DNA from 3 places in the Kyrpidia sp. genome. Region 1 is predicted to be linked to each of the others. Evidence: riboswitches for the same ligand, from Rfam matches in the RefSeq annotation. Region 1 holds a riboswitch; each other region holds the start of a gene.
What was found. A riboswitch is a leader RNA that binds a small molecule or an ion and turns the genes downstream of it on or off. The one in region 1 is predicted to bind S-adenosylmethionine.
Positions count from the first base shown of each region.

Region 2: another riboswitch for S-adenosylmethionine. It lies ahead of metX (homoserine O-acetyltransferase MetX); the one in region 1 lies ahead of K6T64_RS08875 (methionine ABC transporter ATP-binding protein).
Region 3: another riboswitch for S-adenosylmethionine. It lies ahead of K6T64_RS05460 (methylenetetrahydrofolate reductase); the one in region 1 lies ahead of K6T64_RS08875 (methionine ABC transporter ATP-binding protein).

Region 1 is NZ_JAILZZ010000020.1:7,994-13,806, forward strand. It holds gene K6T64_RS08870 (universal stress protein) at 1-1,517, opposite strand, end outside; SAM riboswitch class I at 1,764-1,886, shown strand; gene K6T64_RS08875 (methionine ABC transporter ATP-binding protein) at 1,947-2,975, shown strand; gene K6T64_RS08880 (methionine ABC transporter permease) at 2,953-3,606, shown strand; gene K6T64_RS08885 (MetQ/NlpA family ABC transporter substrate-binding protein) at 3,646-4,509, shown strand; gene K6T64_RS08890 (hypothetical protein) at 4,649-4,804, opposite strand; gene K6T64_RS08895 (hypothetical protein) at 4,943-5,425, shown strand; gene K6T64_RS08900 (hypothetical protein) at 5,757-5,813, opposite strand, start outside.
Region 2 is NZ_JAILZZ010000009.1:26,827-32,639, forward strand. It holds gene acs (acetate--CoA ligase) at 1-426, shown strand, start outside; gene K6T64_RS05505 (acetate uptake transporter) at 507-1,136, shown strand; lysine riboswitch at 1,317-1,498, shown strand; gene K6T64_RS05510 (aspartate kinase) at 1,626-2,873, shown strand; gene K6T64_RS05515 (DUF190 domain-containing protein) at 2,890-3,225, opposite strand; SAM riboswitch class I at 3,441-3,551, shown strand; gene metX (homoserine O-acetyltransferase MetX) at 3,602-4,753, shown strand; gene K6T64_RS05525 (succinate dehydrogenase cytochrome b558 subunit) at 5,090-5,704, shown strand; gene sdhA (succinate dehydrogenase flavoprotein subunit) at 5,718-5,813, shown strand, end outside.
Region 3 is NZ_JAILZZ010000009.1:13,026-18,838, forward strand. It holds gene K6T64_RS05445 (ammonium transporter) at 1-494, shown strand, start outside; gene K6T64_RS05450 (DODA-type extradiol aromatic ring-opening family dioxygenase) at 619-1,407, opposite strand; gene K6T64_RS05455 (PCYCGC motif-containing (lipo)protein) at 1,483-1,947, opposite strand; SAM riboswitch class I at 2,233-2,337, shown strand; gene K6T64_RS05460 (methylenetetrahydrofolate reductase) at 2,437-3,330, shown strand; gene trpS (tryptophan--tRNA ligase) at 3,424-4,407, opposite strand; gene K6T64_RS05470 (radical SAM protein) at 4,536-5,438, shown strand; gene K6T64_RS05475 (hypothetical protein) at 5,458-5,813, shown strand, end outside.

The DNA of each region.
Region 1 (5,813 bases):
GCAACATCACAAATCGCCGTTGCCGGATGTCCGACCAGATGCTTGAAGCGCACCCGATCCTTGTAGTCTTTAAAAGTGTTCATCACGGTCTCTTCAATCTGCTTCGCCCAGGACTCTTCGTACTGGGACAAATTGGCCAAGAGGTCCGGAGTGGCTTCATAGTAGTAGGGCACTGTCTGGGACACGTAGAGGACCGTCACCTCTGCCTCCGTCCACTTCGACAAGATATCCGCCACCATCTGTTCCGCTTTCTTAGACGCCTCAGAACCGTCCGTGGCAAACAAAACCTTTTTCATCTCTGACACCTCGCTCGACAGATGATAGAAGTGTTCCTGATCCCGGCTGGCTGGCTCAGGATCGTGAGACACCCTTTTCATGGCCGCCCGACACACCGGCCCGTCCAAACGGCCGGCTAGCTCCTCGGCGTGCAGGAGGCGCGCCAACCGCCTCTTGACCCCGGCTCCTTCCTTCCCCTGAAGGGCCATTTCTTGGTCAACGAGAAATTCAGCCACCTGAAGGATTCGAGAAGGCAGACTCAGCATCTCGCCGGCGAGGCCTCCAGGGTACCCGGTGCCATCGATCCGCTCATGATGCTGGCCGGTCCATATCGCCGGACCCTCCAGGCCGGGTATTTGCTGCAAAAAAGCCTGGGTGTAATAGGAGTGAAGCCGCTCGCGCTCCTCCTGCACATCGCCGCCAAACGTCCCTCCTGGGTTCCCCACCAGCCATCCCACATCGTGGTAATAAGCAGCAATATTGAGGGAATAGAGGTCCCGCTCCGACAGCCCCATCTCTTCCCCCAAGCTCATCGCCCAACCTGCCACCCGCTCCGCGTGATTCGGAGTCCCCCGCAAGACGCCGGCCAACCGTCCAAACATTCTCGCCAGCTTGACCGCATCTTCTGACGACATCGGAGCGTCCCCGGCAGGCCGTTTTGACAACAACACAAAAGGAGAATACGGACCAAACGCATCTAGGACAACTTCTGGGTGCCCAAGCAGTTCTTCAAAAACTCGGACCACATCCGGATCGAAAACCTCACCAGCCCGCTGCCCGATTGCGCGAACCCGGGCCAGTCGCTCGGCCAAAGGGACATCCATCGGCGCCCGGTCCATTACCTGGGCCGCCTCGCGTGCCACCCGCACAATCCTCGCTCCCAATGAAATCTCACGACCGCGGAGCCCAAAAGGCACACCCGAACCGTCCCAGTTTTCCCAACTTTGCCCAACAAACACTTCTGTCCACGGGTCCAAGTCCAGAGACCGAACCCATTGTGCGGAGGCCACCGGTACGAAGGTTGGATCCCGCCGCTTGAAATCCCCGGACGGACCGACGAGAGCGCCGACGTCATGCAACAATCCGGCAAAATATAACGTTCGTGCCTCCCGGAGGCCCAAGCCTGCCCCGAGCCCGATCTTCGCCGCGAGATACGCCACCCGCCGGGACCTTCCAACCCTTGCCCCGGACATCAAGTCAAAAATGGAGGACAGAGGGTTCAATGCATCGAACCATTTCATGTGCAACCATTCCCGTTCCCCTAGGAGGTCCACTGCAAATTATTCTTAGTAACCGTCTACAGTCTACCCCATCGGCCACCACCGAGAAAGGTTGACACCGACCAGTTTGCCCTGGTGAACCTGAGCTAACGGATGTAGTCCAAATGAACTATTTCCCCCTCCCTCTTGACGCCGCCATCGCCATTCATTACACTGAGATTCGAACTTGTCCTTATCGTATCAAAGAAATGCAGAGATTACTACAACCTCTTATCGAGAGCAGGCGGAGGGACTGGCCCGATGAAGCCCGGCAACCAACACCGCGCTTGACCATAGCGGGGTGTCAGGTGCTAAATCCTGCGAAGCCCATGGCGCTTCGGGAGATGAGAGGGCCGGTTCAGGGGCCCTTTCGCGACGCGAAAGGGATTTTTTGTGCTAGGAGATTGATCGATGATTGAACTTGACGGAGTATCCAAAGATTTTACGATCGGCGGCCGTGCCGTGCGCGTCCTGGACGGCATCGACTTAAACATTCCAAAGGGCACGATCTACGGGATCATCGGTCACAGCGGGGCGGGGAAAAGCACGTTGGTAAGGTGCATCAACCTCCTGGAACGCCCTACTTCCGGCCGGGTCACGGTAAACGGCAAGGATTTGACAAATCTGGACCCCCGGAAGTTGCAAACCGAGAGACAAAAGATAGGCATGGTGTTTCAACATTTTAATTTGCTGTCCTCTCGCACGGCGGCGGAAAACATCGAGTTCCCGCTAGAGCTGGCGGGCTGGCCAAAAGAACGTCGCCGCCGCCGGGTGGAAGAGCTTCTCCGGCTGGTGGGGTTGTGGGAGCTCCGGGATCAATACCCATCCAAACTGAGCGGCGGCCAGAAACAACGAGTGGGGATCGCCCGGGCCCTTGCCCCTCAGCCGGAAGTGCTCCTGTGCGATGAGGCCACTTCTGCCCTGGATCCCCAAACCACCGATTCGATCCTGGAACTGCTCGCCAGCATCAACCGGTCCCTGGGCCTCACAATGGTGGTCATCACCCACGAGATGCACGTCGTCACCGCGATTTGCGACCGCGTGGCCGTGCTGCACCAAGGGCGCATTGTGGAGGAAGGACGTGTGGTGGACGTGTTTCTCCGGCCGAAACATCCAGTCACCACCGAATTCGTCCGGCAAATGGGCGGTGCCGATACCGATGACCTCCCCGGGGTGCCGCAAGACGAACAGTTGTTGCGGTGTCTCTTTGTGGGAGATTCTGCTTTGCGGCCCGTTTTTTCTGAGGTGACGGAAGAAACCGGGGTACATGTGCGAATTCTTCAGGGATCTGTGGACCGGATGAAAACCATTCCCTACGGTCGGTTCATCGTGGCCCTTGTGGGGCCCGAGGAGGCGAAGCAGAGAGCCATACGAATCCTCCAGGATCGGGGGGCATGGGTGAAGGAGGTGAATTCAGGTGGATCCGGGGCTATGGGGTGAAATCGGACAAGCATCCCTCGATACGGTCTACATGATTGGACTGTCGGTATTGTTCTCGGTCCTGCTGGGTGGGCCCGTGGGGATTTTTCTCGTCGTCGCGGGACCTGGACACCTCAAACCGATGCCCGGTTTGTACCGGATCGTAGGGGCGGTGGTGAATATCGTTCGTTCGATACCATTCATCATCCTGCTCATCCTTATGATCCCGTTCACCCGGCTGCTGGTGGGCACATCCATCGGCGTCACCGCCGCCATCCCGCCCCTGGTGGCCTCGGCGGCCCCATTTTTCGCCCGGCTCGTGGAGACTTCCCTGCGGGAAGTCGACCGGGGAGTCATCGAGGCGGCCCAGGCTATGGGAGCCCGCACCGGCCAGATCATCTGGAAGGTCCTCCTTCCCGAAGCCCGGCCAGGGCTCTTGGCGGGCATCACCATTACCGCCGTGAACCTCATCGGCTACTCGGCTATGGCCGGCGCCATCGGCGGCGGAGGGCTCGGGGACCTGGCGGTCCGATACGGATATCAGCGGTTCGACACCGGTGTCATGCTGCTGACCACCGCCCTCCTCGTCGTTTTTGTCCAGTTTCTGCAATGGGGCGGAGATCGCCTGGTCCTTCGTTTCACCCGCCGTTAGATCATAAGGTCTGTATCCAAACAAAGGGGGTCTTTCACCGTGAAAAAGTTGAAAAGAGCTTTGCCGTTTCTGACCGTCGCCTTGGCCCTAGCCTTAACCGCGTGCGGATCTTCCGGAACATCGGGTTCACCCAGCGACACCGGCCAACAGGGGGGCGGGGAAAAAGTTATCAAAGTTGGAGCGACGGCCGTCCCCCACGCCGAGATTTTGGAACATGTCAAGCCAACATTGGCCAAGGAAGGGATTAAGCTAGAAGTCGTGACCTTTTCAGATTACGCCCAGCTCAACCCGCAATTGGTGGACAAACAGCTAGACGCCAATTATTTTCAACACATTCCTTATCTCGACAATTTCAACCAGCAAAAAGGAACGGACTTGCAGTGGATCGCCAAAGTCCACATTGAACCCATGGGGATTTATTCCAAGAAAATCAAATCTGTGGACGACTTGAAAAGCCAGGGGGGGACGGTGGCCATTCCCAACGACGCCACAAACGGCGGCCGGGCCTTGGCATTATTGGCTAAGGCGGGAGTCATTCAACTGAAACCAGGAGCCGGGGTCACGGCCACCGTTCGAGACATTGTACAAAAGCCGGGCAATTTAACCATCCGGGAGTTGGATGCGGCCATGCTCCCCCGGGCTTTGGACGACGTCACGGCAGCGGTCATCAACACCAACTACGCCCTACAGGCCAACCTCAATCCCACCAAAGACGCCATCTTTTTGGAGAGCGCCGATTCGCCGTACGCGAACGTCCTCGTGGTCCGCAAAGGGGATGAAAAGAGACCGGAGTTGGTCAAGCTGGCCCAAGCCCTCACTTCAGACGACGTAAAACAGTTTATCGAACAAAAGTATCATGGGGCTGTGGTCCCAGCCCCCGCCTTGGCTCCTGCGTTACAGTAGGCGGTTAACGATTCCTTTACGCCTTTGTATGGCTGTTCAAAACTCCTCTTGATCTTGGGCGGACGGTAGAGAGCAAACAGGCCGCCTGGGACCCGCGCCCCGAAAGGGGATCGCGTCCCAGGCGGCCGCCGCCCGACCTTCACCGTGGATCGTCGTAACAAATCAGAATCACTTCTTTCCCCAGCTCTGAGGAAAGCTTGGCCTCAAAAGTTTGCAACTCCTCCAACACATGAGGCGGAAGCTGCGAGAATCGATAATCCCGGCGATCGACCGATTGTTCTGTGCGCGGCTTCACGGCTATCCCCCTCCATAAAACGCGGTCACACACCTAGCTTAACCCGCACATTGACGAGCTAATCCAGGGAGTCAACAGATGCCCGGTTTGCATAGGCTACAGTGCCGACATGAAACGCAGGAAAGGAGTGGCCCCACCATGGAACCCTTGCCTCAACACCCCCACGTGGAACATGTCGTCTTTACCCGGGTACTGGACCATCTGACGGCGAGCGAATATGCTCTCGCCGTGCTCTGCTCCGTCAGTCGACAGATGAAACTTTTCGCCGTGACGAAGGACCTGCCGGGTTTCGATGAGTTTTATCGGGAGATTTATGAGAGTTCCTATCACCGGATCACGGCGAAAGGAAGCGTCCGCCGCATCTTAGCCGGAGATCACCACGCCACCGTCGTCGCCATTGCCGTTCACAGCATGCACAAAGCGGCAGAACACGACCGCCTGGCCGGGGAAGCCGTCCAGCGCATGGCTGCAGCGGAAGCGAAAGAAGACGCCCGGCGGTGGATCACTTCTGTTCGCGCTTGGCACGAGCGAACCGCGACCGAGTTGCAGGTGGCCGTGACCCGAACCCGGGAATCGGTGGGTGAAGCGTTCTGGACATCCGCCCTTCAGCTCGATGATTGATGTTCAAACAGGACCCGAAGAACCAATTCCGCTGTGGCCACATTGGTGACTAAGGGCACATTGTAACATCGCACACCCGGAGCAGAGCGGTGATGTCCGGTTCATGAGTCTGTGCCGTTAAGGGGCTATCAGTGCCACCCGTAGCACGACATTTCCCCCTTTTCCTCGTCGCGTCCCACCCGGGAAACCGTCGACGGAGAGAGGTCTCTGTGCGAACCAGTGTATCATAACCGAGGGAATTGTCGTACGTGAAAAACGCCATGGGATCCCCACGGCGTTTCCTGTGTCAACGACGATCGAGGCGGAGAAACCCCGCTTCAGCCCGGTACCTTCATCCACCCGTCGTTTGTTGTAAGTCTTCCAACATATCCTGCAGTTCCATCCGACG
Region 2 (5,813 bases), on a different contig from region 1:
GGATATGTCTGGGTTCTCGGTCGAATGGATGATGTGATCAACGTATCCGGGCACCGAATTGGGACCATGGAGGCGGAAAGCGCCCTAGTGGATCATCCCGCAGTGGCCGAGGCGGCGGTGATCGGAAGGGCTCATGAGATCAAGGGGCAGGCCATTACCGCCTTTGTAACGTTGAAAGAAGGGGTAGAATCCGATCCCGCCTTGGTCGATGAGCTGAAACAACATGTCGTCGAAAAGATCGGGGCACTGGCCCGGCCCGAGGAGATCGTGTTTGCGCCGGAGTTGCCGAAAACCCGCAGTGGCAAGATCATGCGGCGCCTTCTTCGGGATGTGGCCGAGGGCCGCGTATTGGGGGACACCACAACCTTGGCGGATCCCGGGGTCATGGAAGACTTGAAAGCGCGCTACGCAGAAAAAGAAGAGTAATATATTCAAGCCACAGCGGGGACACCGCCGCGACCGGTGAGATCGCGGCTGGTCACAGATGACAGAGGGGGTATGATGCTATGGCGAGCGAAGTGAAGATCACGGGGATTTCGGACCCGGGGCCGCTGGGGCTGGCGGCTTTTGCCCTGACCACTTTTGTGCTCAGTTCCATCAATGCCGGGCTATTCCCGGAAGCGGTACTCGGGACGTTTCTCCCCTTGGCGTTGTTTTATGGGGGACTGGCGCAATTGTTGGCCGGCATGTGGGAGTTTCGGACGGGCAACACCTTTGGAGCGACAGCCTTTTCTTCCTACGGGGCTTTTTGGATGTCCCTGGGGACCTTTGTCTACCTACAGTTAAAAGGGGTGCTGGATTTTAAGGTCGACGCAGGTGTCGCATTGGGACTTTTCCTTCTCGCCTGGACGATTTTCACGTTTTATATGTGGATCGGGTCTTTTCGAACCAACAAGGCGCTCATCACCGTGTTTACGCTCTTGTTCCTCACCTTTGTCCTGCTGACCGTCGGCGCTTTCGGTTCTGTGGGGGCAACCCATGTCGGCGGATGGCTGGGGATTCTGACGGCGGTGGTTGCCTGGTACACCTCCGCGGCGGGAGTCATCAACAGCACCTTCGGCCGGACGGTTTTGTCGGTGGGGGCAAAACCTCCTGGGCGGCAGGTTTCCCCGGGTTCCCCCGCGGCCAGCGCCTGACGGGCTGCCGCCCGGCCGCCCATGGGGTGAAGGGGAGATGAATCGACGATCGCCCGGGAGAATCGGGCGGGTCTGGGGACCGGTTTGGCGGGACCCGGGCCCGCCTTTTCAAGCCTATACACAATCCGGGAATCTATGATATACTTTGTGGCGAACTCAATGACGCACTCTCGATGCCCGAACGGGGGTAGAGGCGCGAGGTCCAAGAGTACCGGCGGGGAGGCGAAGGGGCCGACGATCCGCCCGGGAAAGGGGATTTCGCCGAAGCGTCGGCGGCGGCCCTCAAGGCGCCGGCGCTGGGCCCGGATCGAAAAGGTCCGGGACTGTCACAAGGGGTTCCCTTGTGGAGTGCTACTGCGTGGGAGAGAGGTTGCGATTCCGTGTGAGTATGAACAGCGGTAGATCGGGCCTGTCTACGGCTGTTTTTTTGTGTCTGTTCCGCCGCCGGCCGCCGGCGGGGCCGGCGCACGCGGCGAGGAGGAGAGAAATGTGGCGCGAATCGTGATGAAGTTCGGGGGCAGTTCCGTGGCGACGGCGGAGCGCATGGTAAAGGTGGCGCAAAGGGTTGCGAAAACCAGGGCCGAAGGTCATCAGGTGGCGGTGGTGGTCTCGGCGATGGGCGATACCACCGATGATCTCATCGCCCTGGCCAAGCAGGTGAATGAGCGGCCGCCAGCCCGGGAGTTGGACATGCTCCTGAGCACCGGGGAGCAGGTGTCCATCGCCGTGTTGACCATGGCTCTCCAAGGGCTCGGCGTACCGGCGACGTCTTTGACCGGAGGCCAGGCCGGGTTCCGGGTAGAGCAGGTATTCGGGAAGGCTCGGATCTTGGAGGTGAGGCCCGATCGTGTCGACGCCCTGCTTCGCGACGGCCATGTTGCTGTGGTGGCAGGTTTTCAGGGCGTGACCGACGATGGGGAGATCGCCACGTTGGGCCGGGGCGGCTCGGACACCACCGCCGTGGCCCTGGCGGCCGCTTTGAAGGCGGATGTCTGTGAGATCTACACGGACGTGGACGGCGTGTACACGACAGATCCCCGTATTGTCAAGGAAGCCGCCAAGATCCCGGAAATCTCCTATGACGAGATGCTGGAGTTGGCGAACCTCGGCGCGGTGGTGCTGCACCCCCGGGCAGTGGAATATGCCAAATTGTATCGGGTGCCTTTGGTGGTGCGCTCCAGTTTTCATGACGGACCCGGGACATGGGTGAAGGAGGATGCGAACGTGGAACAAGGACAGGTGGTCCGGGGCATTGCTCATGATCTCAACGTCGCCAAGGTGTCGCTGGTGGGGGTCCCCAATCGGCGGGATAGTCTAGGTAGAGTTTTTCACGCCCTGGCGGAGGAAAACGTGAACGTGGACATTATCGTTCAGAGCATCGTGCATAACGATGTCCATGATATTTCCTTTACTGTCTGTCGGGACGACCTTCCTGTGACCCTTCGGGTATTGGAAGATCTGCGGGTGGAGCTGGGAGCTGGAGAGATTGTGGCGGAAGAAGAATTGGCAAAGATCTCCATCGTCGGCGCAGGCATGATTAGCAACCCCGGCGTGGCGGCCCGGATGTTCGACGCGCTGATTGAAGCGGGGCTGTCCATCCGGATGGTCAGCACCTCGGAGATCAAAGTGTCTTGTGTCGTCGACGCCAGGGATGTCAAACGAGCGGTACAAGTGTTGCACCAGACCTTCGAATTGTCCGCCTCAGCTGAAGAGAAGGTCAATCCGGTCAAAGCATAAGTCGATGCGGCCCTCGTTAGCGGGGGCCGCTCCAGGTGATTTGCTCCACGCGCTCGATGGTCAAAAACCCCTGAAAGGACAGGTGGTCTAAGGCGTTCAGATAGCGCCGGATCACCGATTCCTCATCCACGAATTCAACAATGAGCGGCAAAGCCGATTCGGTTTCAAAATAACGCCAGCTCCTCTGCACGCCGCTACGGCCGAATCCTTCCAAGCCACGGTATAGCGTGGCGCCTGCCAGGCCTGTGGAACGGGCCAACTCCATCAATACCCGGGCCGTCGGACGACCGTGAATCCGGTCGCGTTCCGTGCAGTAGATCCGAAGCCGGAGGCGGGATTCGGCATCCCACATGGCGGGTCCCTCCAGCTGCCCCGCGGGGCGCAGATGTCGATGGTAATGTATGTCGGCCAAGGCCGGACATTGACGGCTGGCGCCCAGGGCTGTCAGCGGATCGCTTGGTTACGGGAGATTTTCTCCGGGGCTTCTCCGCCAGGTTGACAGGCGATTTTGACCCGTGGTACACTCAACCTCAAAGCTTACAAACAACAATTGAATCGTTCGGAGAACTCTTATCGAGAGTGGTGGAGGGACTGGCCCGATGAAACCCGGCAACCACCGCCAGAAGGCGGAGAGGTGCCAATTCCTGCAGGACCTGGGTGGATCCTGAGAGATAAGAGGTGGACACTGCCCTTGCAAGCCCCCTCTTCTCGCAGAGGGGGCTTTTCAGTTGTGGCGTGTCAGGAAGGGAGTGAGGGCGATGGGTCATGCCTTCGGGGTCAAAGGTGTGGTAAAAGTCGGACCCGTAACCCTGGACAGCGGGCGGGTCCTGGACGAGGTGGACATCGCCTACGAAGCTTATGGAGACCCGGAGAACGCCCGGGATCGAACGATCCTGGTGTGTCACGCTCTGACCGGAGACGCGCACGCCGGGAATTTGGACGGGCAGCCCGGATGGTGGGACGGGCTGATCGGTCCGGGACGAGTCCTGGATACGGATCGTTTTTATATCGTCTGTTCGAATGTGCTCGGGGGGTGTGCGGGGTCGACGGGGCCGGCGTCCCCGGGTCCGGATGGGCGCCCGTGGGGTCTGCGATTCCCTCCCATTACCATCCGGGACATGGTGGAAGCCCAGAGGTTGTGGCTGGAGAAGCTTGGCATCACTCATCTCTACGCGGTGATCGGGGGTTCCATGGGCGGGATGCAGGCCTTGGAATGGGCGGTGACCTACCCCGACCGGGTTGAGCGGTGTATTCCCATCGCCACCAGTGCTCGACTGTCTGCCATGGCGATTGCGTACAACGACGTCATGCGCTTGGCGATCATGAATGACCCGGCGTGGAACGGCGGGGATTACTATAATGGGGAAAAACCTGCGGCGGGTTTGGCCCTCGCCCGGATGGTGGGCATGATCACCTATCGCGGGCCCCAGTTGTATAACGCCCGGTTTGGCCGGAGCGTGGTAGGGCGGGAAGAAGAGGACGGGCCGGTGGATTTTGAGGCGAGATTTCAAGTGGAAAGTTATCTTCGATACCAAGGTGAAAAACTGGTGCGGCGGTTTGACGCCAATTCGTACCTATACTTGATCAAGGCTATGGACTTACATGATATCGGCCGGGGCCGGGGCGGGGTGGCCGCCGCCTATGCCCGGACGGAGGCGGAATTTCTCTGCATCGGGATCGATTCGGATATCTTGTATCCCGCTGCGGAACAGATCGAAATCGCCGAAGGACTTGCGGCGACCGGTAAAAGGGTGGAGTATCGCGAGATTCGCTCGGTGTACGGTCACGACGCATTTTTAGTGGAATTTCAACAGATGTCTGCGGCCCTCAGCGAGTTCCTGAACCCGGCGGCACGATCGGTATATGCCCCGGAGGGGTGAACCAGGTGCACGTCCCGACCGGGCGCCCCCGTCCCCATCCGGGGGCTTTCGTTTCTGTACAACGTCTCGTGCTGGGGTGTTGTATCCGCAACGCAATATGAAAAACGTGAATTCCCTGACCTGTATCCACAGATGATCCCCTCCTGTTCGCCTTCGTGGACGGCCTCGTTTCCTTGACATGCCCACCGGGAAACTTTAAAATTTCTTTGTACGTTGAGCCGCGGCGACGACGTTTCGGGCATGCTATCGATATGGGTTCGGGGTGAGCGGGCAATCACCTAGGATTGCCTTCCTTTTATGCTGTTTTGAGGCCAACAGAAGGAGGAACGATTTGCGGTGTCACAGGACAAGAGGGAGTTTATTTTTCGGCGGCTACATACCTTGGCGGGTGTGGTGCCGGTGGGTCTCTTCCTGATTGAGCATTTGTTCACAAATGCCAGCGCCATTAACGGCCCCCAGGCGTTTAACGACGCTGTCGCCTTTATTCAGAATCTCCCGTTTCTGACGTTGATTGAGTTTATCTTCATTTTTATCCCCCTCTTGTACCACGGGGTGTACGGATTGTATGTGGCCTTTACCTCCGGGTACAACGTGGGACGCTACGGCTGGTTTCGGAATTGGATGTTCGTCCTCCAGCGCGTAACCGGAGTGATCACCTTCATTTTTATTGTTTTCCACCTCTGGACAACGCGGTTCAGCGGGAATGCCCCCAGCTTTGACCTCGTCCATCGCATTGTCGCCAATCCAGTGACCTTCTGGTTCATGGTGATCGGTGTGGTCGCCGCGGTATTTCACCTCAGTAATGGCTTGTGGTCGTTTTGCATTCACTGGGGCATCACGGTGGGGCCGCGTTCCCAACGGGTTTTCGCTTACGTGTTCGGAGTCTTTTTCCTCGTTTTGAGCTATGTCGGCATCAGCGCACTAGTCGCATTCACCCACGGGGCGGCGTGAGGAGGAATCGGGCATGGGTCAGCAGAAAGTGATCGTCGTCGGCGGCGGCTTGGCCGGTCTTATGACCACGATTAAAGTGGCGGAAGCGGGCGTGCCGGTGGACTTGTTT
Region 3 (5,813 bases), on a different contig from region 1:
TGGCCATCACGGCGAGTTGCGCGTTTGTGGAGCCCTGGGCGGCAGTGGTCATCGGGGCGGTGGCCGGGGTGGTCATGGTCCTCTCGGTGCAGTTTTTTGAGAGGGTAGCCCGGGTGGACGATCCGGTGGGAGCCTTTTCGGTTCACGGTGTGGCCGGGATCTGGGGGACTTTGTCCACGGGGTTTTTTGCATCTCCGGATTTGGTGAAATCTGTGGGCGTCGGCGCGCCGGGCCTGTTCTACGGCGGCGGGCTGCACCAGCTTGGCGTGCAGGCGGCCGGGGTACTGGCGGCCGGGGTGTATGTGTTCGTGGTGTCGTTCATCATTCTCTATGCGATCAAGGCCACCGTTGGTCTTCGGATCAGCCGGGAAGAGGAGATCATCGGCCTGGATGTCAGTGAACACGGCGCATCGGGGTATCCGGAACAACTGCCCCACGGCGGTGAGTTCTCCCAAGGGGGCTCTTCCGGAACTCGCGCGACACCCACGGCTTGATTTTGGATCGCATTTAACGAAGCTGTCGAAACAAGGACGCCGAGGTGCTCCAAAGGGAGATGGGAGACGATCGGTGACGGGGTGGTGAGTAGATTTCACCACCCTTCTCGTCTTTTTTCGTCCCTCACATTCCGCTGGTGCCGAACTCCCAACAACTGAGGCTCAAGGACCCATATTGGTAATACTGGCATAATCGCCGGGCCGCGCGGTCCCCGTCGGCCGAACCCATGGCGATCAGGAGAGGAACAAAATGTTCGTTTCGCGGAACGGCCATGTGGGCATAAGGGGCCTCGGACTTATAGCGAAAAAGTGCTCGGGTGTCCCAATTCTCGATCCGATCTCGTAGCCAGTCGTCAAAGCTCTGCGCCCAGTCTGCCGGCAGTCCGTCTTGTTCTCGGCTCCAATCGAGAGACCACAGATTGTGCACCGTCCCACCGCTGCCTAGGATCAGCGCGTCCCGACGAAGGGGAGCGAGGGCCCGGCCGATGGCGTACTGCTTTTCCGGGGGTAGGGCGGGATTGACGGACAGGGTCGCCACGGGCACGTCCGCATGGGGGAACAGGAGGCGAAGCACCACCCAGGCGCCGTGATCGAGCCCGCGGCTTTGATCGATTTTGGCTGGAATACCAGCCTCGTCAAGAAGGGCTCGAGCTTCTTCGGCCACTTCCGGCGCTCCTTGGGCGGGGTAGACAATCCGATAAAGGTCATCGGGAAATCCGAAAAAATCGTAGATCATCCCGAATTGCTCGGGGGCGCCAATGAGCTGCACGGGAGATTCCCAGTGGGCGGTGAATAGGAGCACCGCCTTGGGTTTTGGAAAACGGGAAGCAACGCTTTGCAGAAGCTGTGTGTATGGGTTGTTTTCAATGGCCAAAGTGGGGGCTCCATGGGCAATGAAATACGCCGGGTTCACCAAAGTCCCTCCTCATCGTCACACTCTTTGGGTATCCTGGCGCCTTCTGGGGAGAAGGGCCGGTCGCCCGAAGGATTAGGAAGGCTGAGGGGTTGGAGTCGGCAGAGCGTACCCTTCTTTGTACTTCTCCTCAATAAAAGCCCGAATGTCCTTCGCCCCTTTGCCATCTCTCCACAGCCCTATGGACTGAGCTGCGATTTCCAAACAGACGCCGCACCCGGCACCGTGGCTATTCCAAACCACCGACCCGTCCGGATTGACAGCGCGGATGAAGCAGTCCCTGTTGCTTTTATGCCCCGCGCTTTCCCCACATCCGCAATAGCATGGGATCCATTGCAACAGTTCGGTGGATTTGCCGGCGGCTGCATAGATTTGGCGGACCGCTTCCTGCTGGTTGTTTAAAAAGGTCGGCAATACTTCAGCAGAGGCTGTAGTTTCCAGGATATCGCCCTGATAGGAGGAAGAGGAACCACAGGCCACAAGAAAAGTGGATGACAAAAGAAAAACAATGCTGAGGTGGAAGATTTTTGAACGCTTCATTTCTGCTACCTCTTTCTGACAGACTCGCCTTCACTCTCTCCAATGTCGTATCGCATGGGTAAAATGCGGAACAGGGGAGATATGATGGCTTGGCTAGCTCGACACGGTTAGGCTAACATAAGAGAAGGGTGTGGGTAAACCACCAAAACCCTTCAGACCACGCCGAGTTCTTGGAAATGCCGAATGGAACTCCCGCGGATGTGCCAAATGCGGCCCCTTGACACGGCTGAGAAATTCACGTAAGGTGAAGGTAATTTTAAACCGAATACTCGCGATGGATCCTTACTCTTATCCAGAGTTGGCGGAGGGACGGGCCCGATGATGCCGCGGCAACCGGTCGGAACACCGGCACGGTGCCAATTCCTGCGGGGAGACCCCGGAAGATGAGAGAGGGGGACAACAGTCCGACCTCTTTCCACCGGAAAGGGGTTTTTTGGTGGGTTTAGGGGATGGAGGCGAGGAAGCCGCGCGGAGTGGGGGGATCTGGGGATGTACAATGTGCACGGTTTACGGGAAAAGTTAGCCCTCGGCAAGTTTGTGACCACGGTGGAGTTGGAGCCGCCCAAGGGGGCGGATCCCTTGCCCACCATGGAAGCGGCCAAATTCCTCCGGGGCAAGGTGGATGCGGTGAATATCGCGGACAGTCCCATGGCCACCCTGCGGATGAGCCCCATCGCCCTGGCTCACATTGTCCAGGAGGATCTGGGCCTTGAAGCGATTTTTCACCTGACCTGTCGGGACCGCAACCTGCTCGGCCTTCAGAGCGAATTGTTGGGTGCGGCGGCCCTGGGGGTGAGGAACATCCTCACCTTGACCGGGGATTCTCCCAGCCGGGGGGATCATCCTGAGGTCAAAGGGGTGTTTGAGACCGATTCCATCGGTTTGGCCCGGCTGGCTGAACGACTGAACCAAGGCTACGACTTGACCGGCCACGAACTGAGCGGCCCGACCCGGTTCTTGATCGGCGGGGTGGCCAATCCCGGGGCGGAAGATTTGGACGCCGAAGTGGCCAAATTGGCGGCCAAGGTGGAAGCCGGGGTTCGCTTCGTCCAGACCCAGCCGGTGTTCGATATCGAGACGGCCTTGCGTTTCTGGGAGCGCACCCGCCACCTGCCGGTCCACATCCTGTTCGGACTTCTGCCGCTCAAGTCCGCCCGCCAAGCCCGCTATTTTAACGAGAAGGTACCCGGGGTGCGGGTGGGGGAAGACGTGATTCAGAAAGTGGAAGAAGGCGGCCGGGCTGCGGGGATCGCCCTCTGCCGGGAGTTGTACGGGGGACTGAGGGAGTTCGCGGCCGGCGCCCATCTCTTTCCCATCGGGGACCTGCGGGCGGTGTACGAGATCCTGGATATCGACACCGATCTTCGCCGTGCTGCGATTTAAAAGGCACCAGCCCGGATGGAGCGGTGCGGAAGGGCTCGACGCTCCGCTCCATCCCGCCCGACGGCCCTGCAACCCCGAGCGGGTTCCCAGTTTTCAACGGGGCAACAGAAATCCCATCCGTTCGAAGACCAGGTGCAGATTCGGTTCCGCCACAGCCTTGGCTTTGGCCGCCCCCTCGGCGAGAATGCGGTCCAGCTCCTCACTGTCGACCAGCTCTCTATACCGCTCTTGCAGCGGCTCCAGCCGGGCCACCACCGCTTCGGCCAGATCTTGCTTAAAAGGTCCATATCCCACCCCGGAATACTGTTTCTCCAGTTCGGGGATCGTTTTGTCCGTGCATGATGAATAAATGGTGAGCAAGTTGCTGACGGCCGGTTTCCGCTGGGGATCGAAGCGCACTTCCGCCTCGGAGTCGGTCACCGCCCGGCGGATCTTTTTCCGGATGTCGTCGGGGCTGTCCAGCAGGGAAATGTAGCTCCCAGGGTTGGCGCTGCTCTTGCTCATCTTTTTCGTCGGGTCGTCCAGGGACATGATCCGACTTCCCACTTTGGGGATCAAGGGCTCCGGGATGACAAACGTATCCCCGTACCGCTTGTTGAACCGCTCGGCCAGATCCCGGGTCAATTCCAGGTGTTGTTTTTGGTCTTCCCCCACCGGGACATGGGTGGCCTGATACAACAAAATGTCCGCCGCCATAAGGGCAGGATATGTAAACAGGCCGGCGCTCACGCCTTCCTTGCCCTCAGATTTCTCTTTGAACTGGGTCATGCGCCCGAGCTCGCCGTAATGCACCAGGCACTCCATCAGCCACCCCAACTGGGAGTGGGCGGGGACGTGGGATTGAAGGAAAAGGACCGACCGACGAGGATCGATCCCCGCCGCCAGATACAGAGCGCTGAGTTGTCTCGTCTGCCGGTGCAATGCGGCAGGTTCCTGGGGGACCGTAACGGCATGGAGGTCCACCACGCAGTAAAAACATTCGGCTTCATCTTGGATGTCGACAAAATGGCGCAGGGCGCCGAGGTAATTGCCCAGGGTGGGCGTGCCGCTGGGCTGCATCCCGGAAAATACGCGCATCGTGGTCACCTCGGCCTTTATCATACCAAAAGGTCGGACCGGACTGCCACGGCGAAAACAGATTTCGACGTTTTTTGACGTCTTTTTTTACATTCGGCAAAATAGTCGATGGCGAGGGGGGACGGGGGTTGGCCGAGGTTCATGTGGAGAAAAAGACGGCCGGGCGGATGTTGCAACCGGCCACGGGGTATCTGACAGGATTCACCCATTCGTTGAACCCGTACATCGGGTGCGCCTTTGGCCGACCGGTGGACAACCTCGGCCGGGACACCGTCGGTTGCCCCTACTGTTACGTGCGGCGCCTGCCGGTGGCTTTACTCCATCCAAAACCCTGGGGGACCTGGGTGACGGTCAAAGAGGGTGCCCCGGAACGCCTCCGCCGGGAACTGCGGCGCAGCCGGGATCGGGGAGAGACACTCAGAATCTTCCTGGGCTCCTCCACAGACCCCTATCAGCCAGTGGAAGGGCGATGGAAGATCACCCGGGAGCTGCTTCGGGTGATCGCGGAAGAAGGGGGCGTCGACCAACTGGTGGTTCAAACCCGTTCCCCCATGGTCCTCCGGGATGTGGATCTCCTGCGAGCCCTGGGCAACAAAGTGCGGGTCAGTCTCACCGTGGAGACCGATGACGAGCAGGTCCGCCGCCTGCTCACCCCGACCTCGCCGCCGGTCTCCGGGCGCCTTCGGGCCCTGGCGCGATTGCGGAGGGCCGGCGTGCCCACTCAAGCGGCGGTGTCCCCGGCTTTGCCCATGAACCCGGACCGGCTGGCCCGGCTGCTGGCCGAGGCGGCGGACCGGGTAGTCCTGGATACCTTTCACCTGGGAGACGGATCCGGTGGAAAGCGGAGCCGGTTGCTGGGCATGCCCCGGCGGCTTGAAGCGGCCGGTTATGAGGGGTGGTTTGACCCGGATCTTCATCTGCGCCTGATCCCGATCTTCGTAGGCATTCTCGGCCCCGGACGGGTTGGACTGGGAGCTGCGGGATTTGCTGGAATGAACCTCACGTCACCACCGCACCCTAGGGGGGAGTGAAAGGAAAGGAGCGGGTCGGGTGGATACTCTGGGACATGGGTTTTGGATGTACGCGATATTTCGAAAACGAAGAGACGTTCCTTTTTTGGTGGCCGGGGCCCTGGCGCCAGATCTGTGGTTGTGGAGTGCCGGGCTGTTCATGATCCTGACGGGCCGAGGGGGCACGTTGCTCCGGCAGGGCCTGGACGGGTTGATGGGGCGGCCGTGGGTGTTTGCCGGGGACAGCCTGAGTCATTCCCTCCCCCTGTGGAGCGCAGTGATGGTGGCGGCTCTCATCGGCCGATTTCGGGCCGCGGCAGCGGTGGCCGCCGGGGCCGGGCTCCATATTGCCGTGGACCTGTTCACCCACCGCCAATTTGCACCGGCCTACCTGTA